Geomonas sp. RF6: one gene and its partner. The protein of the gene in region 2 interacts with the protein of the main gene of each other region in a pairwise test. Links are inferred from orthologs where the notes say so. Each region holds a gene or a part of one and is shown on either strand. Other genes may lie near its edges. The genes, in order: rho and yhbY.

What was found.
Region 1: the proteins of yhbY (region 2) and rho interact in binary tests that used the Escherichia coli proteins (3 or more experiments, as listed by UniProt). The link is inferred for Geomonas sp. RF6 from one-to-one orthologs.

Annotation. Positions count from the first base shown.
Region 1 is NZ_CP087999.1:2,238,331-2,253,339, reverse strand. Bases 4,070-7,056 are described here. They hold rho (transcription termination factor Rho), read right to left. Parts: upstream 6,194-7,056; coding sequence 4,946-6,193; downstream 4,070-4,945. Other genes in these bases: LPW11_RS09680 (peptide chain release factor family protein), read right to left, coding at 6,656-7,051; rpmE (50S ribosomal protein L31), read right to left, coding at 4,641-4,844; thyX (FAD-dependent thymidylate synthase), read right to left, coding at 4,070-4,543. In the rest of the region: murA (UDP-N-acetylglucosamine 1-carboxyvinyltransferase), read right to left, coding at 1-545; prmC (peptide chain release factor N(5)-glutamine methyltransferase), read right to left, coding at 658-1,512; prfA (peptide chain release factor 1), read right to left, coding at 1,635-2,705; LPW11_RS09700 (DUF1385 domain-containing protein), read right to left, coding at 2,821-3,726; more of thyX, read right to left, coding at 3,845-4,069; LPW11_RS09675 (metallophosphoesterase), read left to right, coding at 7,239-8,126; LPW11_RS09670 (hypothetical protein), read right to left, coding at 8,123-8,614; LPW11_RS09665 (cytidylate kinase-like family protein), read right to left, coding at 8,638-9,330; LPW11_RS09660 (DMT family transporter), read left to right, coding at 9,989-10,855; LPW11_RS09655 (tetratricopeptide repeat protein), read left to right, coding at 11,163-12,854; LPW11_RS09650 (tetratricopeptide repeat protein), read left to right, coding at 13,122-14,297; LPW11_RS09645 (adenylyl-sulfate kinase), read left to right, coding at 14,705-15,009. UniProt on the Escherichia coli protein: Facilitates transcription termination by a mechanism that involves Rho binding to the nascent RNA, activation of Rho's RNA-dependent ATPase activity, and release of the mRNA from the DNA template.
Region 2 is NZ_CP087999.1:5,118,097-5,132,888, forward strand. Bases 11,765-14,534 are described here. They hold yhbY (ribosome assembly RNA-binding protein YhbY), read left to right. Parts: upstream 11,765-12,889; coding sequence 12,890-13,180; downstream 13,181-14,534. Other genes in these bases: LPW11_RS21765 (glutamate synthase-related protein), read right to left, coding at 11,765-12,474; LPW11_RS21775 (deoxyguanosinetriphosphate triphosphohydrolase), read right to left, coding at 13,467-14,534. Also shown: carB (carbamoyl-phosphate synthase large subunit), read right to left, coding at 1-1,508; LPW11_RS21720 (radical SAM protein), read right to left, coding at 1,620-2,531; carA (glutamine-hydrolyzing carbamoyl-phosphate synthase small subunit), read right to left, coding at 2,647-3,771; LPW11_RS21730 (dihydroorotase), read right to left, coding at 3,815-5,089; LPW11_RS21735 (aspartate carbamoyltransferase catalytic subunit), read right to left, coding at 5,256-6,191; bifunctional pyr operon transcriptional regulator/uracil phosphoribosyltransferase PyrR, read right to left, coding at 6,247-6,780; LPW11_RS21745 (hypothetical protein), read right to left, coding at 7,162-7,908; LPW11_RS21750 (class II glutamine amidotransferase), read right to left, coding at 8,018-9,133; LPW11_RS21755 (NAD(P)/FAD-dependent oxidoreductase), read right to left, coding at 9,177-10,454; LPW11_RS21760 (4Fe-4S dicluster domain-containing protein), read right to left, coding at 10,451-10,900; more of LPW11_RS21765, read right to left, coding at 10,945-11,764; more of LPW11_RS21775, read right to left, coding at 14,535-14,615.

The DNA of each region.
Region 1 (15,009 bases), 2.9 Mb from region 2 along the record:
AGGATCGTCTCCCCCTTCGCCATCGCCGCCGCCATAAGGAGCTGCTCTGTCCCCCCCACGGTGGAGATGTCGAAGTTGATGCGCGCACCCTTCAGGCGCTTCGCCTTTGCCTCGACATAGCCGTGCTCCAGGGTGATCTCCGCGCCGAGCGCGGCAAGCCCCTTCAGATGGAGGTTGATGGGGCGGGCGCCGATAGCGCAGCCGCCGGGGAGGGAGACGCGGGCCTGGCCGAAGCGGGCGAGGAGAGGCCCAAGCACCAGCACCGATGCGCGCATCGTGCGCACGAGGTCGTAGGTCGCCTCGAAGCTGTTTAGGTCGGCCGTGTCGATGCGCACCACGTTGCCGCGCCCCTCCACCCGCGCACCCAGGTGCTCCAGCACCTTCACCGTCGTGTTGATGTCCCGGAGGAAGGGGACGTTGCTGATCTCATGGCACCCCGGCGCCAGGATGGTCGATATGAAGATGGGAAGCGCAGCATTCTTGGAGCCGCTCACCGAGACCTCACCCGAGAGCCTCTTGCCGCCTTTGATTACCAGTTTGTCCAATTTTTACCTCTTGTAGAGAACCCGCCCATGGCGGTCTGCTTTTTCAGTGTGATCGGTGTCTGAGATCCCCCCACCGTTGCCGGGAAGGGAGAAAATTATGTCTGCGGCCTTGCTACCCCAGCCGTCCGCCGACTACCCGTTCGATCCCCGCCGGATCCTTCGCGGTGAAGGTTTCACCCGCGAGCCCCCCCTGCTGCAGGAGCGCGAGCACCTGGGGCGCCTGCCCTGCTCCGACCTCGAGAATGAGCCACCCCTTCTCCTCGAGATGCTCAGGCGCGAGCCTGACGATGCGGCGGTAGAAATCGAGCCCGTCCCCCCCGCCGTCGAGAGCGCCCTGCGGCTCGAAGCGGACCTCCTGCTGCAGCGCGGCGAGCTCCCCCTGCGGGATGTACGGCGGGTTGGAGAGAATCATGTCGAAGCGCTCCCCCGCGACCGGCTCGAAGAGGGAGCCGTGATGGAAGCGGATTGCAGCGCCGTGACGCTCTGCGTTCCCTTTGGCCACCGCCAGCGCCTCGGCGGAGCAATCGACCGCCGAGACTTCGGCCTTGGGGAGGGCCTTTGCCACGGAGACCGCGATGCAGCCGCTGCCGGTCCCGATGTCCAGCACTCGCCTCGCCCCTTTCCCTCTCTCCACAGCCTGCTCGACGAGCACCTCGGTGTCGTGGCGGGGGATCAGCACCGCCGGGGTCACCTGGAACTCGAGTCCCATGAACTCCTGGCTGCCGAGGATGTACTGCAACGGCTCGCGACGACCTCGGCGCACGACGAGCGCGCGGAAGGAGGCGAGCTCAACTTCCTGCAGCGGCTTGTCAAAGTTGAGATAGAGCCCCACCCGGTCGAGCGAGAGCGCTTCACACAGAAGCCACTCCGCCTCCAGCCGGGGGTTTTCCACCCCTTTCTCGGCGAGATACCCCTTGGTCCAGTTGAGGACCTTCAGTACGTCCCATTTTTCCTTAGGGTTTGCCATCCGGTACGTCCGTGGTGGTGCTGCTGGATATCGTGATCTTAGGAGCCTGAACCCCATCCCCACCCTGTCCCTCCCCTTGAAAGGGAGGGGACGTCGGGGGAAGTGAAGAGGCGTAGCCGCTTCTACATTTCGCTCTGCGCCTGGAGGGCTTCCATCTGGTAGTGGGTGCGCAGGGTGTCGGTGATCTCGGCGATGTCACCGGCCATGATGGAGTCGAGCCGGTACAGGGTGAGCCCGATCCTGTGGTCGGTCATGCGCCCCTGCGGGAAGTTGTAGGTGCGGATCCTCTCGCTCCTGTCGCCGCTGCCGACCTGGCTTTTGCGGTCGGCGGCGAGTCTCGCGTTCTGCTCCATGACCATGGAGTCGAGGATGCGCGACTTCAGGACCTTCATCGCCTTGGCGCGGTTCTTTATCTGACTGCGCTCTTCCTGGCAGGCGACGACCACGCCGGTGGGGATGTGGGTGATGCGGACCGCGGAGTCGGTGGTGTTGACGTGCTGGCCGCCGGCGCCGGAGGAGCGGTACACGTCGACCTTCAGATCAGCGGGGTTGATGTCGATGTCGATGTCCTCGGCTTCAGGGAGCACCGCGACGGTACAGGCGCTGGTGTGGATGCGCCCCTGCGCCTCGGTTTCCGGCACCCTCTGCACGCGGTGCGTTCCCGACTCATACTTTAGCTTTGCGTAGGCGCCGATCCCTTCCACAAGGGCCACGACCTCCTTGAAGCCCCCCTTTTCCGACTCGGAAGCGGAGATGATCTCCACGCGCCAGCGGTTGGTCTCGGCGTAGCGGGTGTACATGCGGAAGAGGTCGCCGGCAAAGAGCGCGGACTCGTCGCCGCCGGTTCCGGCACGGATCTCCAGGATGACGTTCTTGTCGTCGTTGGGGTCCTTCGGAAGAAGGAGGACCTTGATCTCCGCCTCCAGCGCGGTGCGGCGCTCCTCGAGCGACTCGAGCTCCGCCTCCGCCATCTCGCGCATCTCCTGATCCGGCTCCTTCAGGAGCTCCTTGTTCCCCTCGATGTCCGCAAGGACCTTCTTGTACTCGCGGTAGGCGGCGATGAGCTCGGCAAGCCCGGAGTGTTCCCGGGAGAGCTTGCGAAACTCGGCCTGGTTCGCCAGCACTTCGGGGTCGGACATCAGCGACTCGAGCTCCTCGAAGCGCCTTTCCAGTTCGGCTATCTTTTCAAACATATCCATTCCTCAAGAAAATCTTTTGATGCTTTCTTTCGGGGCGAACCCCATCCCCACCCAGTCCCCACCCTTGAAAGGGAGGGACGCTACGTGCGCGTTCAAGCGCGGGGGGGGGTTACACCACCAGGCGGTCGTCCTTGTGGCCGCCGTTTAGCTCCAGCGCCTCGTTCATGGAGCGGATCGCCACCTCTATCTGGCTGTCGTCCGGCTCACGCGTCGTCAGACGCTGCAGGGCGAGCCCCGGCGCGATGGCAAGCTTCACCAGGGGATGGCCGTCGTGCTTCGCCGTCCACTTGAGCACCTCGTAGGAGACCCCCGCGATGATCGGGAGAAGGAGCACGCGCACCCCCCCTTTCATGTAGAAAGGCCACAGCTTCGGGATCAGGGAGAAGATGAGGATACTCACCAGCATGACGATGAGCAGGAAGCTGGTGCCGCAGCGGGGGTGCAGGCAGCTGTACTTGCGCACGTTCTCCACCACCAGATCCTCGCCCGCCTCGAAGGTGAAGATGCACTTGTGCTCGGCGCCGTGGTACTGGAAGACGCGCTGGATGTCCGACATGCGCGAGATGCCGATTATGTAGAGGAGGAAAACCGCGACCCTGATCGCGCCGTCGACGAGGTTGAACATGAGGTTCGAGCTGCCGATGACGGGAACGAGGAGCTTTGTGAGATAGAGGGGGAAGATGAAAAAGAGCAGGATGCCGAAACCGAAGGCGCCGGCCATGGTGCCTCCCATGGCCCAGGAGGAGATCTCCTCCTTTTTCTCCCCTTCTGCGAGAGCCTCGTTGGCGGAAAAGTTCAGTGCCTTGATGCCGGTGACGAGCGAGGAAAAGAGAGCGACCGCGCCGCGCACGATCGGCAGTTTTACCACGGGGAAGCGCTCGGAAAGGGGAACCACCACCTCGCTCTTCACGGAGATGTCGCCGTCAGGTCTACGAACGGCGATCGCGAGAGAGCGGGGGGCGCGCATCATCACCCCTTCCAGAACAGCCTGCCCACCTATATTGATCTTTGCCATGCTTACCTCAAAGGTTGTGTGACAAGAGTACGGCGTATCGCCTGTCGAGGGACGGGAGGTGCCGCACCCGTCGGCACGCGCAGGAAGGGAAGGGCATCGAGCTGTCCCGGCAGCCGGGTTACTCCGCGGCCAGTCCCTGGAAAAACGCCCTGACCTCCGCGGTCTTGCCGCAGCACATCGCCCCTTCGGGACAGGGGCCGGTGAGACAACCGGGGCCGCAATCCTTGAAGACCGTGGGGGCCACCGGCTGCACGACTTTCAGCATCTCCAGCGCCATCTCCCGGATTTCCCACTGGGCGCGCTCGCAGCAGCGAATGGCGAAGAAGTGCCGCAGCTCCCGGGCGTTCATGGTCACTATGATCTTCGTTTCCGTGGCGTTAGGCAAGAGATACCGCGCGTCCTCCGCAAGGACTCCGGCCTCTACCAGGGTCGCGTACGCCTTGTGCAGCGCCGCCACCTGCTCCTCGAAGAGGGCCTTCGATGCGGGGTCCTTCGCTATGGATGGCGGGACCACCACCGCAAAGGACTCTTTGTGCGAGACATAGCGCTGGGACTGCTGGGAAAAGGAGGCGACCCGGTGCCGCACCAGTTGGTGGCTGGTGACACGGGAGATCCCCTCGATCCCGAAGGTGAAGGAGGCGTGTTCGAGCACCGAGTGATGCCCGAGGGACATGATCTTGTCGAGGAACTTCTTGATGTCGGCGCGGGAGATCTTCTCTTGGAGCGCCTCTATATCCACGTGGGAATAACAGAGCCGCGCGGCGAGCGCAACGGTCTGCTCGGGCTCAGGGGTGTGCTGAAGCAGGGCTACCTTCATCAATGTACCTTAACGCCAAAAAAGTGGGGTAAAACGAAACAAGGGGATTTCGCCATAGACAAAATCCCCCCGGATGGATCCGCGAATGCGAGAAGTACTACCCCTGGATGTTGTATCTCTTCTTGAAGCGCTCCACGCGGCCGGCGGTGTCGATCAGCTTCTGCTTGCCGGTGTAGAACGGGTGGCACTGCGAGCAGATCTCGGTGGAGATCTCCTTCGCGGTGGAGCGGGTCTGGAATGCGTTGCCACAGAGGCACTTCACGGTGATCTCGTTGTATTTGGGGTGAATCCCTTCCTTCATATCTTCCTCCTCGCGGGGTAACGACCCCGGTAACTTTCAATATTTTACGCCGTAAAGAAGCTACTCATAGCATCTGCGCGGCAATTTATCAACACTTTTTTCTACTTGCTCATGGAGTCGAGGAACGCCTGGTTGTCCTTCGTCCCCCCCAGCTTGGAGAGGAGGAACTCCATCGAATCGACCACGTTCATCGGATGCAGCACCTTGCGGAGGATCCAGATGCGGTTCAGCGCGCTCTTGTCGACGAGGAGCTCTTCCTTGCGGGTGCCCGACTTGTTGATGTCGATCGCCGGGAAGGTCCTCTTCTCCACGAGCTTCCTGTCGAGGTGGAGTTCCATGTTGCCGGTGCCCTTGAACTCCTCGAAGATGACCTCATCCATCTTGGAGCCGGTATCGACGAGCGCGGTGGCGATGATGGTAAGGGAGCCACCTTCCTCGATATTGCGGGCGGCGCCGAAGAAGCGCTTCGGCTTGTGCAGCGCGTTGGAGTCCACACCACCGGAGAGGATCTTCCCGGAAGGGGGGATCACGGTGTTGTAGGCGCGGGCCAGTCGGGTGATGGAGTCGAGGAGGATGACCACGTCGCGCTTGTGCTCCACGAGGCGCTTTGCCTTCTCGATGACCATCTCCGCCACCTGGATGTGACGGGAAGCCGGCTCGTCAAAGGTGGAGGAAATCACCTCCCCCTTCACGGAGCGCTGCATGTCGGTAACCTCTTCCGGTCGCTCGTCGATGAGGAGAACGATGAGGAAGACCTCCGGATGGTTCATCGCGATGGAGTTGGCGATGTTCTGGATCAGCATCGTCTTCCCGGTGCGCGGCGGAGCGACGATGAGACCGCGCTGCCCCTTCCCTATCGGCGCGACCAGTTCCATGACGCGGCTGGACATGTTGTCCGGGGTGGTCTCCAGCTTGAGCTTCTCTTCCGGATAAAGCGGGGTGAGGTTGTCGAAGAGGATCTTGTCGCGTGCGACCTCGGGGGACTCGTGGTTTACCGTCTCTACCTTCAGAAGGGCGAAGTAGCGCTCACCTTCCTTCGGCGGCCTGATCTGACCCGCCACCGTGTCGCCGGTGTGCAGGTTGAAGCGGCGGATCTGCGACGGAGAGACGTAGATGTCGTCCGGCCCCGGGAGGTAGTTGTAATCGGGCGCCCTCAGGAAGCCGAACCCGTCAGGGAGGGTCTCGAGCACCCCTTCACCGAAGATCATGCCGTTCTTCTCGGTCTGGGCGTTGAGGATGGCAAAGATCAGATCCTGCTTGCGCAGACTGGATGCCCCCTCGATGTTGAGCCCCTTGGCAATAGCCGTGAGGTCGCTAATCTTTTTCTCTTTCAGTTCCTGTAGGTTCATCGGTTCTCCTGGTGTGGGCGCAAATGCAGGTCGTATCGGCAGGGCCTTGATGCGGACCAAGGTGCTTGTGACGGAATGGTGACGGGTTGCACGCGTGAGATGCCCAAATATGTGTAGTGGTGTTTTGTAAGGTGTCGGATTCTGAGTTGTTCTGAAATCGTGCCTGGAAGTGACGGTATGGTTGAGGTGGAGCGGCTTGGGGTATCTTGCTTTAGGTCTTATTGAGGATGAATAGAATATATACCCTTGGCTGCACGACGTTGTCAATACATTTTATACCACGAAAAGCCCCTTCTGCAGCACTTCCAGCGGTATACAAGCGCATGTCAAAAAACCGTCCACCTCTCTTGCTGCGACGCGTTGCGGCACGGAACTGCAAAAACGAAGCCAGAGAAATCTTTCAAATGTGGGCCGGGATAAGCCGCAGGCGTTCCCGGCATGGTTCGCGCACAACTGCCGCCGTCACGCCTCTTCCCCGGTGCCCCCCTCCGACTCTGCCGCGGCAGCGGCATACTTCGTGGAGCTTCGCCGCTTGCGCCTCGCCTTTTGCCGCCTGAGCTTCTCCTCCTTCGCGCTCTTTTTCGACGGCACCCCCGCGGCTTCCTCCATCTTTTCCAGCAGGTAGCGCCGCGCGAGGAAGCGGTTCAGCGACTGGCTGCGGTCCTCCATGCATTTGACCTCTATCCCCGTCGGCAGGTGCTTGAGGTAGACGCAGGAGGAGCTCTTGTTCACGTGCTGCCCCCCCTTGCCCGAGGCGTGGATGAAGCGCTCCTCGAGATCCTCCTCCTTCACCCCCAGCAGCGCCATGCGCTCCTTGAGCCAGCGATTTTTCTCCGGACTCACCGCAAAATCCGCCATCGTCCCCTCCCGGAATTAGTGGGCGCATGATACCGCGAGAGGTTCCCGGAGTCAAAGGGGGCGCGAAGGCGCGAATAAAACGAGCAGACACCGGGCGCGGCACGGAGCCGAAATCCCGCCACGCACGCCTCACCCCTGACGCCGTCCCCGAGACTGATATACTTCTTTAGTTTGGGAGGGAATCGCCATGACCCCTATCTCTCGACGCCTCTTTGTTTTCGGCGGAGCGCCCCTTTTCCCCTACCTCTACCTCGAAAGACTCGCGGTCGCGATAAAGAGATATCAAATCCCGGTAGTGAGCCTTCCTGCGGAGTTCGACGGCTTCACCATCCTGCACCTCACCGATCTGCACGACAAGGAATTCGGCCGCGACGGCTCCGAGCTCCTCGCCCTTCTCGACACCGAGCAGTTCGACGTCGTCGCGCTCACCGGCGACCTCGTGGTGAGCGCCACCTCCCTTCTCACCCCCGCACTTCGCCTGGTGGAGGGGCTGAAGTCGCGCCCCGTTTTCGCGGTGAGCGGAAATCACGAATGGAATTCGGAAAGGGGGGAGGAAATCTGTGAGAAGCTGCGGCAGGCAGGGGCAGAGGTCCTTTCAAATACTTCGCACACCTTCAGAAAAGGCGCCGGCCGCCTGAGCATCGTGGGGGTGGACGACCCGGTAACGGGGAGGGCGAGTCTCAGGAAGGCCCTGTCGACGGCGACGGGGGAGGGGCCGCGCCTGCTGCTGGCCCATTCCCCCCAGATATACGAGGAAGCTGTACAGGAAAAGGTCGACGTAGTGCTTGCGGGGCATACTCACGGGGGGCAGCTGCGCCTTCCGGTTTTCGGCGCCCCTTACGTCCCCTCCATGGGGATCTTCCCCCCGTACGACTACGGCGTGTACAGCTCGGGGAAGACGAGCATGATCGTTAATGCAGGTCTCGGGGAGAGCCTCCTTCCGGTACGATTCAACATCAGGCCGGAGGTCGTCCTCGTTTCTATCTTCCGTGCCACGACTCCCCACCCCCACCCGGTGCCGCTCGCTCCGCGGGCAGAGGAGGAGATGACGCAGAGGGCATATTCCTTCCGCTAATCCCCCTTGAAGAGGAAGCGGCTGAGGAACCCGCGACGCTGCTCCGAGCCGACGGCGAATCCGTCCATCTCGTCGTCCGATTCAGGGAGGGGATCCTTCGGCCGCTGCGCTCCGCGGTCATGGAGCACGACCGCCACCGTTTCGCCGTGCTCCACCGTTGTCACTGGTGACTGCGGCATCGTCTCCTTCTTCTCCGGCGCGGCGTGTGAAGGCTCGGGGTGAAGGGATATCTCGTTTGCCCTCGCCTCACATTCCCCCATGAGGGTACAGTAGATATCCTTCAGGGTGGCAGGATCATAGCCAAACTTGATCTCGTCGACGTTACAGACCTTCGCCAGCTGGTGCACCATCATCCGCACTGCCGCATCCTGCTCGGCGCCGATCCCTTCCCGCGCCGCCTCATCGGAAGCCTCCACCAGCGACCTCGCGATCGCCCGCACGTTGCGCGCACCTTGCATGATTCCCAGGGCATCCTTATGCCGCTTCATGGCTTCCCTCCTCAGTGGGGGAGCTACCCCACGTATCCGGCGATTATCTCCGCGATCCTGTCAGCGCTGTTTCTGGCATTGTTGAAGATCAGGTGGTACAGAGTCGGGTCCCCAAGGTCCCGTCCCAGGAAATCCCGTATGAAGGCATCGCGCCGCCGCTGCTTTGTCTCGATCATTTCGTACGCCTCCTCGGTCGAGACGTCGCACCTCCTGGTAATGGACTTCACCTTGAAGGCCATCGGGGCGACAATTCGGAAATGGTAGCAGTTTTCCATGTTTTGGGTAAGGATGGCGGCGCCGCGCCCGACAAGGATCACGTTCCCCTTTTGGGCCAGGAGAGTTATCTGGCGGCAAAGGAGCCTGTAGTAATCCTTGTCGCTCTTCCAGCGCGGCGAAAAGGTGGAGAACATGTCGTCTAAAAAACGGTTCTTGCTGCTGATATTGCTCAGGAGCTCCTCATTGAGGTCGTGGTTGCGGGCCACCGCCTCCAGGAGGGCCTTGTCCATCACCGCCCAAGGCATCCCCGTCTTTGCTTCGAGAAGAGCCTGCACCTTCTCCGCGACAGGATACCCTTCACAGCCGAACTCCCTGGTGAGGGTAATGGCCGGGTGCATGAAGTCCTGCTTCGCGTCGTACTCCCTCAGGGTTCTGCGCCGTCCCTCAAGGATAGCCTCCAGTCTCTTCTCGATGGACGGGATCAATACTCTCCCAGCCATAGCGCCCCCCCTTCCGCACATGAGTACCCCTGTCGCAAATACAAATTAGGCCCCCTTTCACCCCACCCGTCAACCCCCGCACCGCTCTAAAAAAAGCCTCACCGTCCCCTTTTACGAAAGTTCAATCGGAAATTCGGGGGGGAGCGTCGGTACATTGCCACGAGCAGAAGGCGTAACGTTCCCCCCTTTGCGAAGGGGGGGCAGGGGGGATTTGATCTTCAAGTCTCCTCAGCCTGCTTAACAGTACATCTCGGTCGTCGAACCGCAGTGCTGCGGAAGTCTAAAGATCAACGACATAGGCCCCACCACTTTTTTGCAAATTGCCCTGACACAACAGTTGCGCGGTTTCAGGACGGTCCTCGCTAGTCAAATCCCCCCTGTCCCCCTTCGCAAAGGGGGGGACGCGAGGCCTCGTGCGCCCTTCATTGGAAACGATTACGACTTCCCCGAATTCTCGGATGAGCCTTCGCGAAGGGGGGCCAGGGCGGGATTTGCTCTTTGTGACGTCACAGTGGCCTCTGCCAACCGATGAAAGGGGACGAACCCTTCCGCCGTTCCCTTTGCGTCCTTTGCGTCTTTGCGGTTCGCAAACTGCCTTTCGCCTCTGACTTTGCCAGTGGGCGTGGCCGCGCTCGGCTCTGTGCGTTATCATGGGGCAATGAACCTGCTATGGCTGCCACTTACACTCCTCTCCGCCCTTTTCCTCGCCACCAGTGACGCGCTGACGAAGAAAGCGCTGGCGCGGCACAACGACTATCTTGTCATGTGGCTGCGGCTGCTGCCGACGGTCGCCCTCGCCCTCCCCCTCTTTTTCGGCGAGCGCCCGTACCTTTCCCGCGACTTCATCACCTGCGTCGGACTCGCGCTCCCCCTGGAGGCGGTTGCCTTCGTCCTCTACATAAAGGCGCTGAAGCTCTCACCGCTCAACCTCACCCTCCCCTTCCTCTCTCTCACTCCGGTCTTTCTCCTTGTCGTCCCGGCGATCGTACTGAAGGAGCGCATCTCCTTCATCGGGGGAGCCGGGGTCCTTCTCGTCGCGGCGGGAAGCTATCTCCTCAACCTGCAAAAAGGGAGGCACGGCGTGCTCGCCCCCTTGAAGGCGATCAGGGAGGAAAAGGGCTCCCTTTTCATGATCGCCGTCGCCGTCATCTATACCTTCACCTCCACCCTCGGCAAGCGCGCCATCGCCCTCTCCTCCCCCCTTACCTTCACGGAAATCTACCTTCCCGCCCTCGCTCTCCTCATCACCCCCCTGGCCCTTTACAAAGGGAGAAGGGAACTTTCCGCCATCACCAAAGATGGCGCCATAAGGGCCGCCGCCCTCCCCGCACTCTGCTATGCCCTGCAGGCCATCAGCCACTCCTACGCCATCGACATCGCAAACGTCGCCTATATGATCGCCGTGAAGCGGACCAGCCTCCTCTTCGGCGTGCTGTACGGCAGGGTGCTCTTTCGCGAGGAGGGGCGCCTTTTCTCCACCATCCTCATGCTGATCGGGGTCTTCCTGATCGTTATCGGCGGATGACAAGCCCTGTCGGCGATTTGACAACACCCTGCGCCCACGCCCTTCAATTAATTGACTCACCCCCGTCACGTTCATGAAGGAGGCGAGAGGTGCACCGGGCACCGGGGGGAAGTGGCAAGGGAGCCGCGCGCTGAAGCTGCCGGAAAGGCAGCGATTTTGCGATGTCGCACGCCCCTTCGGTTCCTGCCGCGCTGATCGAGGCCTCCATCAGCGGCCAGGCAGCTCTTCCCCGATGGCACGTCCCTTGCTGTGGAGACGTCGTCGCAGCGCGCCGCGGCGCACTTTCACAAATACACGGAGAATCACCATGAGCCAGCTCGTTTGCCGCCCCACTGGCGGAGCAGTCGACCATGCCGCACAAATGCCGAAGATCACCGTCCTCGTCGCAGTAAGGAACGAAGAGGCGCACCTGAGGGAGTGCCTTACTGGGCTCATGGAGCAGAGTATCTCCGACGCCGTCGAGGTCATCGTGATCGACCGGGCGTCCCAGCAGTCGGAATGGGCCATCGTCGCGGAGATGCAGAGACGCTACGACAACATAACCGCCGTACGGACCGGCCGGATCGGGGTCTGCGCCGCCTGGAACCTGGGGGCGAAGATCGCTTCCGGCCGCTACCTCATGGTGCTCGAAGCAACGGACCGGCTCAAGTGCGACGCACTGGAGCTGCTGGCCGCCGCGCTCGACGAGAACGCCGACGCCATGCTCGCCTACGGTGACACCTGCTTTACCACCATCCCCCACGAGAGCTTCGAGCGGCACACCAGCTTCGGCAAGATGATCTGGCCGGACTACACGGTGCAGCAGCTCAGCCAGATATCCCTTGTCGCCCCGCACCCCATGTGGCGCCGCGACGTGCACGACACGATCGGCTGGTTCAAGTCCGAAGACGAAGATGCGCCGCTGCGTAACCTCATGCTGCAGGTCGTTCGCCGCTTCCGCATGCTGCATGTCGACCGTTTCACCGGGCTGAAGCTCGTCGCTTCCGACAGCAGACTCAGCCCCGTCGCTGAAAGCACATCGATCCCCCTCCCGGAAACGCAACCTTCTCAGCCGGTGCAGGCACCCGCTGCCGAAGCCACGCCGGAGGAGGCATATGCCTCCATAGAGAAGGCGCTCCAGGAAGGGAACGAGGAGGGGGCGCTGCAGGGGCTGCGCCGTCTGGTGGCACGCTATCCTGACCACGCCACCGCCCACAATGACCTCGCCGCCCTCAGCTACGGGATGGGGAATGTTGCCGACGCGGTGGAGCATTACGAAGCCGCCGTGCGACTCGCCCCGCAGGAGAGCGTCTTCCAGAAAAACCTGGCCGATATCTACTTTGTGGAAGCTGGCAGGACCGACGAGGCGATCGCGATCTACCTCAAGCTCCTGCAGGACTCCCCCCGCGACGTGGAGACGCTTCTCAACCTCGGCATCATCAGCGAGGCGATCAGCCACCCCGCAGAGGCGGAAAGTTTCTACCAGAGGGGGCTGGAGATCGAGCCGTGGAACCAGGTGCTGCGCGAGCGCGTCACGGCGCTGCGGACGCTCGAACCGAAGGTCGAGCAGAGCGCAGAGGAGCGCTACGCGGCGGCACAGGTGCTGGTCGCCGATGGCGCCTTCGCAGAGGCGCATGACGCCCTGGAAAATCTCGTTGCGGTATTTCCCGACTTCGCCCTCGCCCACAACGATCTCGCGGTACTGAGCTACCAGAGCGGCGAGAAGGAGAAGGCGCTGGCCCACTACAGAAAGGCTGCTGAGCTTGCCCCGGAAAACAGCGTTTTCCAGAAAAACCTCGCCGACTTCTACTTCGTGGAGGGGGACAACCCGGACGGAGCCATCGCCATCTATCTCGCGGAGCTGCGCAAGGAGCCGAGGAACGTCGAGACGCTCATGAGCCTCGGCAAGATCTGCGAAATGCTGCAAAGGGAAGAAGAAGCCCGCTGCTTCTACGACAGGGTTCTGCAACTGGAGCCGTGGAACATGGAGGCTCGGGAGAGCCTGAAGCTGGTGGCGTAAGGGCGACGGCACAAGACGCGTTACAGAGAGGCCCCCGCGCCAACGGCACGGGGGCCTTTCATGTAGGCCGGAATAAGCGGAGCGTTTCCGGCATGTTAAATCCCCCCTGTCCCCCCTTCGCAAAGGGGGGAACGTGAGGTCACTTGCAGTGGCACGGGCAACGTTTTCCTGGCTCGTCGAAATTTCCGTGAACCAAGAAAAAACCGCTAAAGTTTTCCTCGACGCCTGCCGATACAGGCGGCATCCGAGAGAAAGGTAGAAAAAGTCATGGCTTACGATGCATTTTCCACAACGGACGGTCTTTTCTCCTCTATCATCACCTCGCCCGACCAGCAGGCGCAGTTGGCGAACAGCGCCGCCACCAGCGGCCTGAACTATTACAAGGACAAGAAGTACGACCGTGCCGTCACTGCATTTCAGCGCGCCATCGCGCTCGATCCGCAGTCGACGCAGTCGTACAACTTCCTGGCCAACACCTACCTCGCGCAGAAGAAGACGACCGAGGCCATCAAGACCTACAAGACCTCCCTCGCCATCGATCCGAGCCAGGACAAGACCCACGTCAACCTGGCAAACATCTACTTGCAGAACAAGCAGTACAAAGAGGCGGAGAAGGAGTTCAAGGAGGCGATCAAGCTGAACCCGACCGACACGGTCGCGCCCTACACCCTCGGCCAGGCCTACCAGCAGCAGGGAAAATATGCAGAGGCGGAGGCGCAGTTCAAGAAGGTCATCAAGATGGCGCCGAACGACCCGAACCCCTACTACGCCCTCGGCATGACGCTTAACAAGGAGAAGAAGTACGAGGAGGCCGTAAAGCAGCTCACCCAGGCCATCAGGATCCGTCCGAAGATGGCGTCGGCCCACCTCGAGCTCGGCACAGCGTACGCTGCGCTCGGCGACACCACCAAGGCGAACAAGGAGGTCGATATCCTCACAGGGATCGACCCCGCGCAGGGGTATCTCCTCAAGAAATCGATCGCGCAGCCGAGGATGCTGGTCACCGGCAGCGAGATCGACTGGGCCAGCGGCCTCGGCCCCAACACCCAGCTCTATGCGCTCGACCCAACCCTCATCACGCCGGGAAAGTCCGCAGAATTCACCATGACCTTCTACTTCGACAGCAAGATGGACCAGGCCTCCGTGCAGGACCCGAACAACTGGACCATGAACAAGGCGTCGGGAGGGGTGGCGGGGTACTACAACAACACGCTGGCCATCGCACCGACCGAAGCCTACATCCCTCAGAACCCCACCCGGGTGGTGTACGACCCCACGGGTCAACAGGCGACGGTGACCTTCATGATCAGCCAGAACGCCGAAGGCAACGCCACCATCGACCCGTCCCACATGGTCTTCAAGTTCTCCGGAAAGGACATCAAAGGAAGGAGCATGGATCCCACCGGGGACGAGTACGACGGCTACGCGCAGGCGTTCTTCTAAACCGGGAAATCATCAGCAAGTTATCCAAGGGGTCAGGCTCAACAGCCTGCCCCCTTTTTTTCTTTTCTGGCGAGCGAGTAGAATTTCCCATGAACCGCTAAAGGCGCCCTCGCGTTCCCCCCTTTGCGAAGGGGGGACAGGGGGGATTTGCTCTTTGCCTTTCCCCCGCACCCCTTCAAACTTTTGACACCAGCCGCACCATCCCGCCCTAAACTACCGTCACGCCAGCACTTTCAGATGCGGCACACCCCTTGCAGCCTCCCCGGCATTCGCAGCTCCCTACAGGTCGCAGTGTCAAAACCTCCCACCTCCGTGGACGCGCACCGAACAATGATGGAGCTTCAGGAAAATGCGGGCGCGGCCCCACCCCCTGATTCCCTTTTAACCGGCAAAGGAAGAAAGGCAGCATGCAGAGCGGAACCCTCTACTGGATCACCGGCCTCTCCGGAGCCGGGAAAACCACCATCGGCAAAGCGCTGTACCAGGAGTTGAAAACCACGAGGCAGCATGTGGTCTTCCTCGACGGCGACGTGCTGCGCACCGTCTTTGGCGACCTGCACGGGCACACGGTGGAGGACAGGAAAAAGCTCGCCCACAGCTACGCGAACCTCTGCAAGATGCTGACGGAGCAGGGGATCGACGTCGTCTGCTCCACCATCTCCCTCTTCAGGGAGGTGCACGAGTTCAACCGCGCGAACATCGGGAAGTACCT
Region 2 (14,792 bases):
GCCTCGCGCAGGAGGTCGGAAAGCTCCTCACCGGCGAGCGCGTCGAGCTTCACGCTCTTCAGCTCCTCCTCCTTCTCCACGATCTGACGGATGTTGTGCAGGAACCAGGGGTCCACCGCGGTGTGCTTGTACACCTCGTCCACAGTCATGCCGCTTCTGAGCGCGTCCGCGATGAACCAGAGGCGGTCGAAGTTCGGCACGCACAGCTTCTCCACCAGAAGGGAGCGCTCCTTGTCGGTGAGGGCGCGGCGCGTCTCCTCCGAAGGGGAGAAGAAGCGGGACTCGAAGCCGCTCGAGCCGATCTCGAGAGAGCGCAGCGCCTTTTGCAGCGACTCCTTGAAGGTGCGGCCGATGGACATGACCTCGCCCACCGATTTCATCTGGGTGGTGAGGGTCGCGTCCGCTGCGGGGAACTTCTCGAAGGTGAAGCGCGGGATCTTCGTCACCACGTAGTCGATGGTCGGCTCGAAGCAGGCCGGCGTCTCTTTCGTGATGTCGTTGGTGATCTCATCGAGGGTGTAGCCGACGGCGAGCTTCGCCGCGATCTTCGCGATCGGGAAGCCGGTCGCCTTGGAGGCAAGGGCCGAGGAGCGGGAGACGCGGGGGTTCATCTCGATGATGATCATCCGCCCGTTCTTGGGGTTCACGCCGAACTGGATGTTGGAGCCGCCGGTGTCAACGCCGATCTCGCGGATGATCTTCAGCGAGGCGTCGCGCAGGAGCTGGTACTCCTTGTCGGTGAGGGTCTGGGCCGGGGCGACGGTGATGGAGTCGCCGGTGTGCACGCCCATGGCATCGAAGTTCTCGATGGAGCAGATGATCACCACGTTGTCCGCGGTGTCCCTCATGACCTCCAGCTCGTACTCCTTCCAGCCGATGAGGGACTCCTCGACGAGGATCTCGTCGGTCGGGGAGGCGTCGATGCCCGCCATCGCCATCCGCTCGTACTCTTCCATGTTGTAGGCGATGCCGCCGCCGGTCCCGCCGAGGGTGAAGGAGGGGCGGATGATTGCCGGGAAGCCGACGTGCTTTACCACTTCCATCGCCTCGGCGTAGTTGTGGGCAAAGCCGGAGCGCGGCAGGTCGATGCCGATCTTTTGCATCGCCTCCTTGAAGAGGGTGCGGTCCTCCGCCTTCTTGATGGCGGGAAGCTTCGCGCCGATCAGTTCCACGCCCAGACGATCCAGCGTACCGTTTTCCGCCACCGCAACAGCGGTGTTCAGCGCGGTCTGCCCGCCAAGGGTCGGCAGCAGCGCGTCGGGGCGCTCCTTTTCCAGGATCGCCGCGAGGATCTCGGGGGTCACCGGCTCGATGTAGGTGGCATCGGCGAAGTCCGGGTCGGTCATGATGGTGGCGGGGTTGCTGTTCAGCAGCACCACCTGGTACCCCTCTTCCTTCAGCGCCTTGCACGCCTGGGTCCCGGAGTAGTCGAACTCGCACGCCTGCCCGATGACGATCGGCCCTGCGCCTATGATGAGGATCTTGTTGATGTCTGTACGTTTAGGCATGTGAAACCTTTCTCCTTCTTTAAGGCGGATGGCCCGCCACTGCAATGTATCTCTAGTCAGACCAGTCAGACTGGTCCGACGGGTCTGACTCGTCTGACATGTCGGATGGCCCTACTCCGGCTCGTCCTGCACCCAGCCGTTATCAAGCTCGCACTCCTCGAGAGCCTCCACCGCCTCGGCATACTCCTCCGCGGTGATCCTCCTGCCGATCCCCGGGGTCTCCGGCGCCACGTGGGCGGGGAAGTACTGGCTCATGAGCGCTATGTGCGTCTCTCTCCCCAGGTGCTCAGCGATCCATCGAAGGGTCTCGGCGCTCCCCGCCGCCCCTTCCGGGAGGACCAGGTGGCGGATGATGAGACCGCGGGTCCCGATACCATCCTCATCCGTCTCCAGGTGCCCCACCTGGGCGAGCATCTCGGCGACCGCGAGGCGGTTCAGCTCGGTGTATCCGGGGGCACCGGAGAGGCGCACCGCCTCGCTCTCCGAGGTGTACTTCATGTCGGGGAGGTAGATGTCCACGATCCCCTCCAGAAGCTTCAGGGTATCGACTCGCTCGTATCCGCTGGTGTTCCAGACGATGGGGATGGTGAAGCCATCTTGCACCGCGGCGTATAGCGCGGCCATGATCTGGGGGGTGTAGTGGGTCGGAGTAACGAAGTTTATGTTGTGCGCCCCTCGCGCCTGCAGCCCGAGCATCTTGCCGGCGAGCTCGCGCACCGACAGGTCGGTGCCGTTTCTGAGCTGGCTTATCGGGAAGTTCTGGCAGAACCGGCAGGTGAGAGTGCACCCCGAGAGGAAGATGGTGCCCGAACCGCGGCTCCCGGAGATCGGCGGCTCCTCACCCCGGTGGATGTTTGCCGAGGCGATGCGGGGACCCTTTCCGGCTCCGCATCGCCCGACCTGCCCCGCGAGGCGATCGACCCCGCAGGCATGCGGGCAGATATCGCACTTCCTTAACCGCTGATACCCCTCTCTGACCCGCTCGAGGAGTTCACCGGATTCGAACATTTCCTTGTAGCGCATGCTCCCTTCTTGGCTTGTAGTCCATGTAGGCCGGGATAAGCCGAAAGGCGTTCCCGGCAGCATTCCTGCCTTGTGCCGGAAACGCTCCGCTTATTCCGGCCTACATTTTATCGGCCTACTTCTTCTCACTCTCCATCATCTCCACGAAGCGCTTGAAGAGGTACTGCGAGTCGTGGGGGCCCGGCGAAGCTTCGGGGTGATGCTGCACCGAGAAGACCGGCAGGTTCTTGTGGAACATCCCCTCGACGGTCTGGTCGTTCAGGTTTTCGTGACCGAGGTCGCAGTGGTCCCCGACGGAGAGGATGTCGACGGCAAAGCCGTGGTTCTGGGCAGTGATCTCCACCTTGTGCGTCTTCATGTCCATGACCGGGAGGTTTGAACCGTGGTTGCCAAATTTCAGCTTCACCGTCCGCCCGCCGAGTGCGAGCCCGAGGAGCTGATGGCCGAGGCAGATGCCGAAGGTCGGCTTCTTCCCGACCACCCCTTTCAGGTTCTCGATCACCTCTTTCATCGGCTCCGGGTCGCCCGGGCCATTGGAGAGGAAGATCCCGTCCGGATTCATGGCCAGGACCGACTCCGCAGGGAAGGTGGCGGGTACCACGGTTACGTCGCAGCCGGCGGAGACGAGGCAGCGCAGGATGTTCAGCTTGATCCCGAAGTCGTATGCCACGACCTTGTACTTGAGCTGCGACTTGTCGACCTGCGGGTAGCCCCCTTCCAACTCCCAGAGACCTTCGGTCCAGTGGTACGGCGCATCGCAGGTGACGCCGGTGGCGAGGTCGAGGCCGGACATGGAGGGGATGGCGCGCGCCTTGCGCACGAGGCTTTCCGGGTCGAAGTCGATGGTGGAGATGATGCCGTTCTGGGCACCCTTGTCGCGCAGGTGGCGGGTGAGCGCGCGGGTGTCGATCCCCTGGATCCCCACGATGCCGTTCTCCTTGAGGTAGGCATCGAGGCTCATGGTCGCTCTCCAGTTGGAGTAGCAGTCCTGGTATTCCCTGACGATGAAGCCGGAAAGATAGAGCTGTTTGCTCTCGATATCCTCCGGATTGATCCCGGTGTTGCCGATCTGGGTGTAGGTCATGGTGACCATCTGCCCCTTGTAGGAGGGATCGGTCAGGACCTCCTGGTAACCTGTCATGGCCGTATTGAAGACGACCTCGCCTGACGTTTCGCCCGATGCGCCGAACGCCTCACCCTTGAAGATCCGGCCATCCGCCAGAGCCAGTACTGCTTTCATGTTTCGCTCCTGAATCTTTTTCTGTTCGATCAATCTGTAACGTCTATCCCTGGTGAACGACCTGCCCCTTCACGATAGTGTAGGCAGCCGCCCCTTTCAGGCGACACCCGAGAAACGGGGTGTTCTTCGACTTTGAATTGAGGCTCGCCGCATCCAGCATCCACTCCCTCTGCGGGTCGATGATGGTGACGTCGGCGATGGCTCCCGGCTTCAGCGTCCCTCTGGCTATGCCAAGGATCTTCGCGGGGTTGCACGACATTACCGTTACCAGCCCTTGAAGGTCGAGAACCCCCTCCTCGACAAGGGCGAGCGTCAGCGGCAGCGACGTCTCCAGCCCCACGATCCCGTTCATGGCGAGGGGGTATTCCACATCCTTCTCGTCCGCATGGTGCGGCGCGTGATCTGTGGCAATGGCGTCGATCGTCCCGTCGGCGAGAGCCACCTTCATCGCAGCGACGTCGTCGGCTCCGCGCAACGGCGGGTTCATCTTGGCATTGGTGTTGTAGCCGCGTACCGCCTCGTCCGTGAGGGTGAAGTAGTGCGGCGCGGTCTCGCAGGTGACCTTCACGCCACGGGCCTTCGCGTTGCGGATGATGCGAGCGGAGCCTTGCGTGGAGATGTGGGCGATATGAACCGGGGAACCGGTGAACTCGGCGAGGTAGACGTCGCGGGCGACCGCCACGTCCTCCGCGGCCCACGGGATCCCCTTCAGGCCGAGCTCGGTGGAGACAGCACCTTCGTTCATCACCCCTTCGCCGGCAAGGGACATCTCCTCGCTGTGGGAGATGACCGCGATGCCGATTCCCCTGGCGTACTCCAGCGCGCGGCGCATGAGGTCCGCGTCGGAAACGGGCTTCCCGTCGTCGGAGACGGCGACGCACCCGGCTTCCTTCAGCGTCCCGATCTCCGCGAGGCTCTCCCCCTTCCCCCCCTTGGTGATGCACCCGACGGGGAAGACGTTCACCACAGCCTCTTTCTCGGCGCGGTTCAGTATGTAGGAGGTGACCGCCTTGTTGTCGTTCACCGGAGAGGTGTTCGGCATGCAGGCGATGGAGGTGAAACCGCCGGCCGCCGCGGCGCGGCTGCCGCTGGCGATGTCTTCCTTGTACTCCAGCCCCGGATCGCGCAGGTGCACGTGCATGTCGATCAGCCCGGGGGCCACCACCAGGCCGGCCGCGTCGATGACCGGGGTCGTCGCCGGAGCCACGAGATCCGACCCGATTTCCATGACAACGCCGTCGGCGATCAGGATGTCGGTGACAGAGTCGATCCCCTGGGAAGGGTCTATCAGGCGGCCGCCCTTTATCAACAGGTTCATCTGGCACCTCTCAAGCATTGCTGCGGGGGGGCTCCATGGCCGCCTCCGGTTTTGCCGGGAACGCTTCCCTTATCCCGGCCTACATTTCCCTTCGCTGGATCTGCCCCCCCGGCGTCCCCTCCCTTTCAAGGGGAGGGACAGGGTGGGGATGGGGTTCGTCCACCCCCTACTCCGTCGCCAGCGTCCCGCCGCTGACGTGGTAGAGCATCGCCATGCGTACCGCCACGCCGTTTTCCACCTGCTTTAAAATGAATGACTGGTCGCCGTCCATGACGCTGGAGCCGAGTTCGACGCCGCGGTTCACAGGGCCTGGGTGCAGCACCATCGCCCCCGGCTTGGCAAGGGAGAGCACCTGCTCGTTAAGGCCGTAGTAGCGGGAGTATTCGGCGAGGCTCGGCAGGAGGCTCTTCCCCTGGCGCTCCAGCTGGATCCTCAGCATCATCACTACGTCCGCCTGGTCGACCGCCTCGCGGATGTCGCGGCACACAGTTACGTTGCCGAGTCTCTCGATCCCCGGCGGGATCATCGTCGCTGGTCCCGCAAGAAACACCTGCGACCCGAGCTTCGTTAGTCCATAGATGTTGGAGCGGGCTACCCGGCTGTGGGTGATGTCGCCAACGATCGCCACCTTCAGCCCCGCGAGGGTCCCCAGCTGCTGCCGAATGGTGAGCATGTCCAGAAGCGCCTGGGAGGGGTGCTCGTGGGCGCCGTCCCCTGCGTTGATGACGGAGCACGACACCTTCTGCGCCAGGTAGTGGTGGGCGCCGGAGATGCTGTGGCGCATGACGATGATGTCCGGCTGCATGGCCAGGAGGTTCAGCGCGGTGTCGGCGAGGGTCTCTCCCTTCACCACGGAGCTTGTGGAGGCGGAGATGTTCACCGTGTCGGCAGAGAGGCGCTTTGCGGCTATTTCGAAGGAGGTGCGGGTCCTGGTGGAGGCCTCGTAGAAGAGGTTGATGACCGTCTTGCCGCGCAGGGTCGGGACCTTCTTGATATCGCGTGAGTTGATTTCGCTGAGGTTGTCGGCCGTATCGAGGAGGAGCTCGATTTCTTCCCTGCTCAATTCGCTAAGGCCGATGATGTCTTTGTGCCTGAACCCCATGGAACCCCCTGATCATGAAAAAGGACCGGTCCGGGAGGCCGGACCGGCCGCACGACTACTTCTGCAGTATCACTTCGGTCGGCTTGTTCTCGGCGTCGAACGCCACCACGATGTTCTCGCTACGCGAGGTCGGGACGTTTCTCCCCACGAAGTCCGCCCTGATCGGCAGGTCGCGGTGCCCGCGGTCCACCAGCACGGCGAGCTGGATGCAGGAGGGACGCCCCTGGTCCATGAGGGCATCCATTGCGGCCCTGATTGTTCTTCCGGTGAAGAGGACGTCGTCCACGAGGACGACCTTCTTCCCTTCCACCGCGAAGGGGAGCTCGGTCTTTCCGACCGGGAGATGCTCCGCGTGCCCCTTGATGTCGTCGCGGTACATGGTGATGTCCACCGCGCCTACCGGCACGTCCTGCCCCTCGATCTCGGAGAGGCGTGCGGCGAGCTCGTAAGCCAGGTGAACGCCGCCGGTCCTGATACCTACCAGCACGAGGTCGTGGACCCCTTTATTTCTTTCCAGCACTTCGTGCGCGATGCGGGTGAGCGCCCTTTTGACACCGCTGCCATCGAGAATCACGGTATTGTCGGCCATATTACCTCCCCTGCCGGCGCCGAGGCCAGCCATTGCAGTAATTTTCAGCAGTTAAGATCCGAGCAGGTGCAGCCGCCTACAAAAAAAGCCTTCTCGCAAGGGCGAAAAAGGCTCGTTCCACAGCAGACAACCATAGATTGCGTGCGTGTATGCTTCTCCACCTTTGCTAACCTCACAGGGTTAATTTAAAAGGCATCCGATAAATTTTACTCAAATTAGCATTGGGGCAGGCTGGAGTCAAGTTTGATTACTTTAATACATTAAAAACGTACTGTCCGCAGATTACGCAGATTAACGCAGATTTTACCCCAAGAACAAGCTTTATCTCCGGGTGTTTCAAATCTGCGGAATCTGCGTAATCTGCGGACAAAGGTTTTTGATTCACCGCGGCATAGGGCAGTACATGTTGCCGTACGGACGCTTGCTCTTCGGCACGACCTTCACGAACTTCTCACTGAGCACTTCCTGAAGTTCGACGCCGAAGTCGCTGCAGAACTCCTCCAGGTGGGCGTGCAGCGCGATCTCGTCGGTGGGTGTGAGCTCGAACACCCCCACCTCGCGCGAGAGCTTCGCCTCGTCCACACCGCCCCGCACGTAGATCGTCCCGCCGTGCATCCCGGTGCCGAAACTGTAGCCGTGCTTCGGGCGATCCGGGTTGTCGGAAAACATCCCCAGCAGGACGAGGATCCCCCCTGCCATGTACTCGCCGAAGAAGTCCCCGGCACTCCCCCCGACGATCAGGATCGGCATGTTCTCCAGGTACGACTTCATGTGGATTCCCACCCGGTACCCCACGTCCTTCTTGATGTGTAGTTTCCCACCGCGCATCCCATAGCCCAAAACATCGCCGGCATGTCCGTGCACCACCACCTTCCCGGCATTCATGGTGTTGCCGATGTTGTCTTGCCCGTTGTCGTTCACGATGACGGTGGCGCCGTTCATGAACGCGGCGAGGTCGTTTCCGGGGACGCCGTTCACGGTGATCGTCACCGGGCGGTTTACCCCGTCGCCGATGTAATACTGGCCGTTCACGTTGAGAAGCTCGATCCTTTCAGCCCCCTCGGAAACCGCCGCCCGAATCATCGCGTTCAGGTCCTTGTAGTACATGCCGCTCGCATCTATCTGCATCGCGTGCTCCTTCCCTGTGTGTAGCTTCTGTCAGTCCTCAGGCAATGTGGACCGCCGGGAACGCCTTCGGCTTATCCCGGCCTACATGAACACCCTGTAGCCAATGAACCTACGCCACGCCGGCATTCAGCTGCGCCACCACCGGCTCACCGCCGCGCGGCGCCCACACCTTGTCGGGAGCCGGGCAAATCTCCCTGATCGCCGCCTCCTCGGAAGCCATGTACACCATCTCTCCCTTCGTGGCGCACATCAGCGGGCGGAGCTTCACCCGGTCGTTCAGCCCGATCAGGCGTCCGTTGGAGGCGAAGAGGATGGCAAAGGGGCCGTTCAGGAGCGCGCAGCCGTACACCTGGCGGATGGCTGTGAAGAGCTCCTTCTCGTCCTGCGGGAGCTGGTCGATGTTGTCCCAGAAGGGGGAGGCCAGCGCCAGCGAGGCGAGCTCGGGGGAAAGCTGGTGCTTCCGGATCAGGAGGTCGAGCATGTACGCCACCACTTCCGTGTCGGTGAGCATGGTGCAGAGATAGCCGTACATCTCCAGGTAGCGCTTGTTGATCCCGTAGGAGGAGATTTCCCCGTTGTGCACGATCGACCAGTCGAGGAGCGTGAAGGGGTGCGCCCCGCCCCACCACCCCGGCGTGTTGGTCGGGAAGCGGTTGTGCGCGGTCCAGGTGTACCCCTTGTACTCGTCGAGGCGGAAGAACTCCGCGATCTCCTCGGGGTAGCCGACCCCCTTGAAGGCGCCCATGTTGCGCCCCGAGGAGACGACGAACGCCCCTTCGATCTCGTTGTTGATCCGCATCACGTGGCCGACCACGACGTCCTCGTCCGTCATTTTCTGGAACTCGATCGCCTCCTTGTAGGAGTCGGTGGCCAGAGGCTTCGCGAAGTAGCGCTTGAACACCGGCGGGTTCTTGATCGCAGCGACCCGCCTCGTCGGGATCTCCTCCTGCTGCTCCACCTCGAAATACGCCGCGAGGTATTCCTCGGTGAGCTCCAGCGCATGGTCGTTCTCGTACATGAGGTGAAAGGCGAAGAGATCCTTGTACTCGGGGTAGATCCCGTACGCCGCAAAGCCGCCGCCGAGGCCGTTGCCGCGGTCGTGCATGAGGGTGATGGAGCGGATGATGACTTCGCCGCCGATCAGTGCGCCGTCCTTGGCGATGAATCCGGTGAGGCCGCAGTTGGAGATGTCCTTCTGGTATATGTGGGTGGGCTTTTTATTCATGGGGCAGTCGACCTCCGAATGTGTGAGCGATGCTGCGACCCTCTCAGGCGGCCTTCCCTTCCGGGGAGAAGAGCGTCGTGCGCATCTCCTTCGGGAGGTGAACGAAACCGAATTCCGGATCGAGGAGGTGATCCTTGAAAGGCGCCACCTCTACGCGCTGCCGGATCAGCCCCGCAAAAATCCCGGCCCGGTCCACCTTCCCGAGAAGGACCGCGCCGACGAGCCGCCCCTCTTCCAGGACGATCTTCCTGTACACGGATGCGCCGAGGTCGAGGTAGGTGAGTACCTCGTAGCGGTCCCCCGGGTCGGGGTTCGTTATCCCCATGGAAATCGTTGGTATCTTGAAGAGCTCGATGGAGTTCATCAGGAGCCCCCCCTGGTACTCGATCTCGCCACCCGCCATGCTTATCCCGGCGATGTCCCCCTGGATGTAGGCATCCGGCCAGATCGGCATCGGGAGCTTCTTGCCGTAAAAGAAGTCGCGCGCCTCGGCGACGTCCCCCGCCGCATAGACGTTCGGGACGGAGGTGCGCATGGTGTCGTCCACCACGACGCCGCGGTTCACCTCGATGCCGCTCCCCTTCAGGAAGGAGGCGGCAGGGCGCACCCCGATCGCCACGATGACCGTGTCGCACGGGATGAAGTCGCCGGATTTGAGGGTGACGCCGATGATCTCTTCCCCCTCACCGTCGATGCGCACCGCGGTGTCGCCGTTTATGACGTCGATGCCGTTCGCCTTCATCTTCTTCGCCACGATGCGCCCGGCGTTGAGATCGAACGCCGCGGAGAGGATGCGGTCGGCGAGTTCCACGATCGTCACCTGCTTGTCGATCTGGTGCAGACCCTCCGCCGCCTTCAGCCCGATGAGGCCGCCGCCCACGACCACCACCTTCCTGATATCCGCGGACATCCCCTTGATCCGTGCGGCATCGTCCCAGGTGGTGAAGGTAAAGACCCGCTCTTTCCCTGCCATACCCTCGATGGGGGGGACGAACGGATCGCCGCCGGTAGCGATGAGGAGCCTGCCGTAGGGGATGACATCCCCCCCTGCCAGCTTCACCTGCGATGCTTCGCTGTCGACGGAGACCACTTCGCGGCCGAGCAGGAGGTTCACCCGGTTCTTCTCGTAGAAGTCCGCGGGGAGGTACGGCATCCTCTTTTCCGTCACGGCACCCCCGAGGAGATACGAGATGAGCGGACGACCGTACGCCACGTGGCGCTCCCGGGAGATGACCGTGATCGTCCCCTCGCTGTCGACTTTCCTGATCCCCCTGATGGCGCCGACCGCGGCAACCGAATTTCCGATGATGACGTAGTTCATTTGGGCGTCCCCTCCTTGAAGACGAGCGCCCTGTTCGGGCAGGCGCAGACGCAGGCAGGGACCTCGCGGTCCGGGCACATGTCGCACTTGTTCGCCTTCTTCGCCTTCACGTTGCGCTGCACCGCGCCGTAGGGGCAGGCCATCACGCAGGACCAGCAGCCGATGCACTGCTCCGTGTCCATCCGTACCACCCCCGCCTCATCCTTCTGGATCGCGCCGGAGACGCAGGCCCTCAGGCAGTCCGGCTCGTCGCAGTGGCGGCAGTTGGTGGAGAAGGAAAGGATCCCCCCGTCGCGCTCCTCAACCGTGCAGCGGGCGATGGGGCGGTTCTCCTCGTGCAGGAAGGCCCGCACCGGATCCTTGGAGCGGGAATGCTCGGTAATGCAGGCTACCTCGCAGAGGTGGCAGCCGATGCAGACATCTTCCAGGGAATATACTCGTTTCATTGCCGATCCTCTTTTTCCAGGAATCAACTGCCTCCCTACTCGCCTCACTCGCCGGCGGGCATGACACCCAGGATGTTCATGTCCTTCTCGGTGAGCCCTACCGCACGCAGCTTGTAGCGGTTGCCGCGCAGCGACTCGAGGGCGTTCAGCCCCATGCCGCCAAGGATCTCCTGCATCTCGTGCCCCCAGGCGTGAATCAGGTTCACCAGCCGCTCCGCCCCGATCTCGGGATTGAGTCGCTTTGCGAGGTAGGCGTTGTTGGTGGTGATTCCCCACGGGCATTTCCCGGTGTAGCAGCGCTGGCACAGGGTGCAGCCGAGCGCGAGCAGGGTGGAGGTACCGAGATTTATGGCGTCGGCGCCAAGGGCGATCGCCTTGATGGCGTCGCTGGAGCTTCGCACCCCGCCCCCCACCACGATGGAGACCTGGTTCCTGATCCCTTCATCGCGCAGGCGGGAATCGACCGCGGCGAGAGCGAGCTCCATGGGGATCCCCACGTTGTCCCGGATCGCCTGTGGAGCCGCGCCGGTACCGCCGCGGAAGCCGTCGATGGTGACGATGTCGGCGCCTGCGCGTGCGATGCCGGAGGCGATCGCCGCCACGTGGTGCACGGCCGCGATCTTCACCGATACCGGCTTCTCGTAGTTCGTCGCCTCCTTCAGGGCGTAGATCAGCTGGCGCAGGTCCTCGATCGAGTAGATGTCGTGATGCGGCGCCGGCGAGAGCGCATCGGTGCCGATCGGGATCATCCTTGTCTCGGAGATGGCGTCGTTTACCTTCTCCCCCGGGAGGTGCCCGCCGATGCCAGGCTTTGCCCCCTGCCCCACCTTGATCTCGATCGCCACCCCGGCGTTGAGATACCCTTCCGAAACGCCGAAGCGGCCGGAGGCGACCTGGACGATGACGTTCTTGCCGTACCGGTACAGGTCCTTGTGCAGCCCACCCTCACCGGTGTTGTACAGCGTCCCGAGCTCTTGTGCGGCGGCCGCCATGGCGCGGTGAGCGTTCAGGTTCAGCGCGCCGTAGCTCATGGCGGAAAAGATGAAGGGGAACTCGAGCTTTAGCTGCGGCGAGAGCTTTGTCTTCAGCTTCACCTTCCCCGTCTTTTCATCCCGCACCGTCTCCACCCGGTCCGGCTTTTTGCCGAGGTAGGTGCGCAACTCCATCGGCTCGCGCAGCGGGTCGATCGACGGGTTGGTAACCTGGGAGGCGTCCAAAAGGAGGTGGTCCCAGTAGATCGGGAACTTCATCGGGTTCCCCATCGCGGAAAGCAGAATCCCGCCGCTCTCGGCCTGCGCGTGCAGGTTCCTGATGTGCCCCGTGGACCAGGAGGCATTCTCCTTGAACGATTCCTGGTTCAGCCTGATGCTGATCGCGCCGGTCGGGCAGAGCGCGGAGCACCGACGGCAGCCGATGCAGGCAGTGCTGTCCTCGATGAGGGTATCCTCCTCCTCGAGGTAGGAGTGCACGTTGTAGGAGCACTGGCGCACGCACACCTTGCACCTGATGCACTTCGTGTCACTCCTGTGGATCTCGAACTCATTGAATGATTCGTTTACCGATTTATAAAGCACTTTCCTCGCCTCCTGAGTGACGGTTCACAGCACGCGCAGTTGCTATTTATGTGCCGCTACCAATCTATCCTCACGCTCATGCCCAAACGGCTGTGATCATACTGCTTTTTTGGCTGATCGGCAACAGGCGATTATAATATTGTTTAGTTAAAGCCAGCTTTCAGAGTAAAAAAATCTCTCCCTGCTGAGTAGCAGGAACACACGCAGACGCACGCTTGCCATCCCGAAGTCAAAGTGCTATAGCTACTGGTCCCCTGGCGTCTGGCCGGTACAGTTGACCGTGGCGTGCTTTGCTGGAATGCCGGAAGAATTCGTTGCAGACGGTGCGTTTTTTTTGTGGTTCGGGGTAAGAGGCAGGAAGTGCCGACGTCCGAATAGTGTGTGGCAATTAATCTAAAAAGGAAACGAGTTTTTTATGCTGACAGGAAAACAAAGAAGGTATCTACGGGGTATAGGGCACGGGCTGAAGCCTGTCATCACCGTGGGCAAGGGCGAGATCAGCGAAGCGGTGCTGCGCGAGACGAACGAGGCACTGGAAAGTCACGAACTCATCAAGGTGAAGATACTGGAAAGCTGCATGCTCGACCGCCACGAGGTGGCGGAGTCGCTCTCGAGCGAGTGCAGCGCAGATGTGGCGCAGGTGCTGGGAAGGACGATCCTCCTGTACCGTGCTGCAAAGGAACCGCGGATGGAGCTGCCGAAGTAGGAAATATCGTGGTGCGGGGGCGGGATAGGGATTAGAGAACCCCATCCCCACCCTGTCCCTCCCCTTGAAAGGGAGGGGACGTTGGGGCGGCGAACGCTGCTAAAGTTGCATAAACAGTCGGGACTCTGGATCTTCTTCAATCCTGAACGTCCCCTCCCCCCCGTGCGGAGGAGGGACAGGGTGGGGGGAAGGTGCCACGAGTTCAGGAGATGGCGGCTTCACCCACCCCCTGCCCCCCTCCCGTCGAGGGAGGGGAACGTGATGGCGATCGCCTCTCTACATCCCTCTACACCCTCTCATACGGCTCGAAGAGCCTCTTGTACTCATCAAGCGCAAAACGGTCCGTCATCCCGGCGATGTAGTCGCAGATGACGCGCTCCCGCCCGTCCCGCTCCATCTTCAGCTGATGCTTCATGGGGAGCAGGGTCGGGTGCTTCAGGTACACCTCGAAAAGCTGCTCCAGGTAGCGCTCCGCCTTCACCCTCATACGCTCCACCTTGTGATGCCGGTAGAGATTGTGCATCAGGAAGCGCTTCAACTCCCTGTTCTTCTTCGCCATCTCGGTGCTGAACCCCACCACCTGCTGATTCAAGGACCGCAAGTCCTCCTGCGTCTTGATCCCGTGGTACTCCAGGTTTGCGAGGGTCGTCGTCACCACGTCGGTGATGAGGACGCCGATGAGTGCGCTTATCGTCTGGCAGCGGGCCCTCTCCCGGTCGATTCCGGGGTGCTTTTGCTCGATCGTCTCGTGCACCTCCCGCCAGAGCGCCACCTCCTTCAGCTGCGACATGGTGATGTACCCGGACTCCAGGCCGTCGTCGATGTCGTGGTTGTTGTAGGCGATTTCGTCGGCAAAGTTGATGAGCTGCGCCTCCACGGTCGGCACCGTGCCCGGGAGGAATTCCGCAAATGCCGCCGACGGATTGTCGTAGCGGGAAGAATGCTTGATGATCCCCTCGCGCACCTCCCACGAGAGGTTGAGGCCGTTGAAGCCGGGGTAGCGCTCCTCGAGCTCGTCCACGATGCGCAGCGACTGCAGGTTGTGCTCGAAGCCGCCTGCCCCTTCCATCAGCCGGTTCAGCACCTCCTCACCGGTATGCCCGAAGGGGGTATGCCCGAGATCATGAGCGAGGGCAAGAGCCTCGGTGAGCTCCTCGTTCAGCCGCAGCCTGCGCGCTATCCCCTTCCCGATCTGAGCCACCTCGAGAGAGTGGGTGAGGCGGGTGCGGTAGTAGTCCCCCTCGTGATTGACGAAGACCTGCGTCTTGTATTCCAGACGCCGGAAAGCCGCGCAATGGATAATGCGATCGCGGTCCCTCTCGAAGGCGGGGCGGTCGTCGCGGAAATCTTCCTCATATTTCCTCCCCCGTGACACCTCGCTCCTCGCCGCGTACGCCGCAAGGTCCGTGCGCTCCATAGAATGCGCCTCTGTCATCAATCATTCCTCCAGCATAAAAAAAAGTTCGTCATGGGCCAGTCTGGGGATAAAGCGGCAGGACGTCCCCTCCCCCCATGCGCGGGAGGGACAGGGTGGGGGGGAAGGCGCCACCAGTTCAGCCTATGGCAGCTTCACCCACCCCCTGTCCCCCTCCCGTCAAGGGAGGAGGGACCT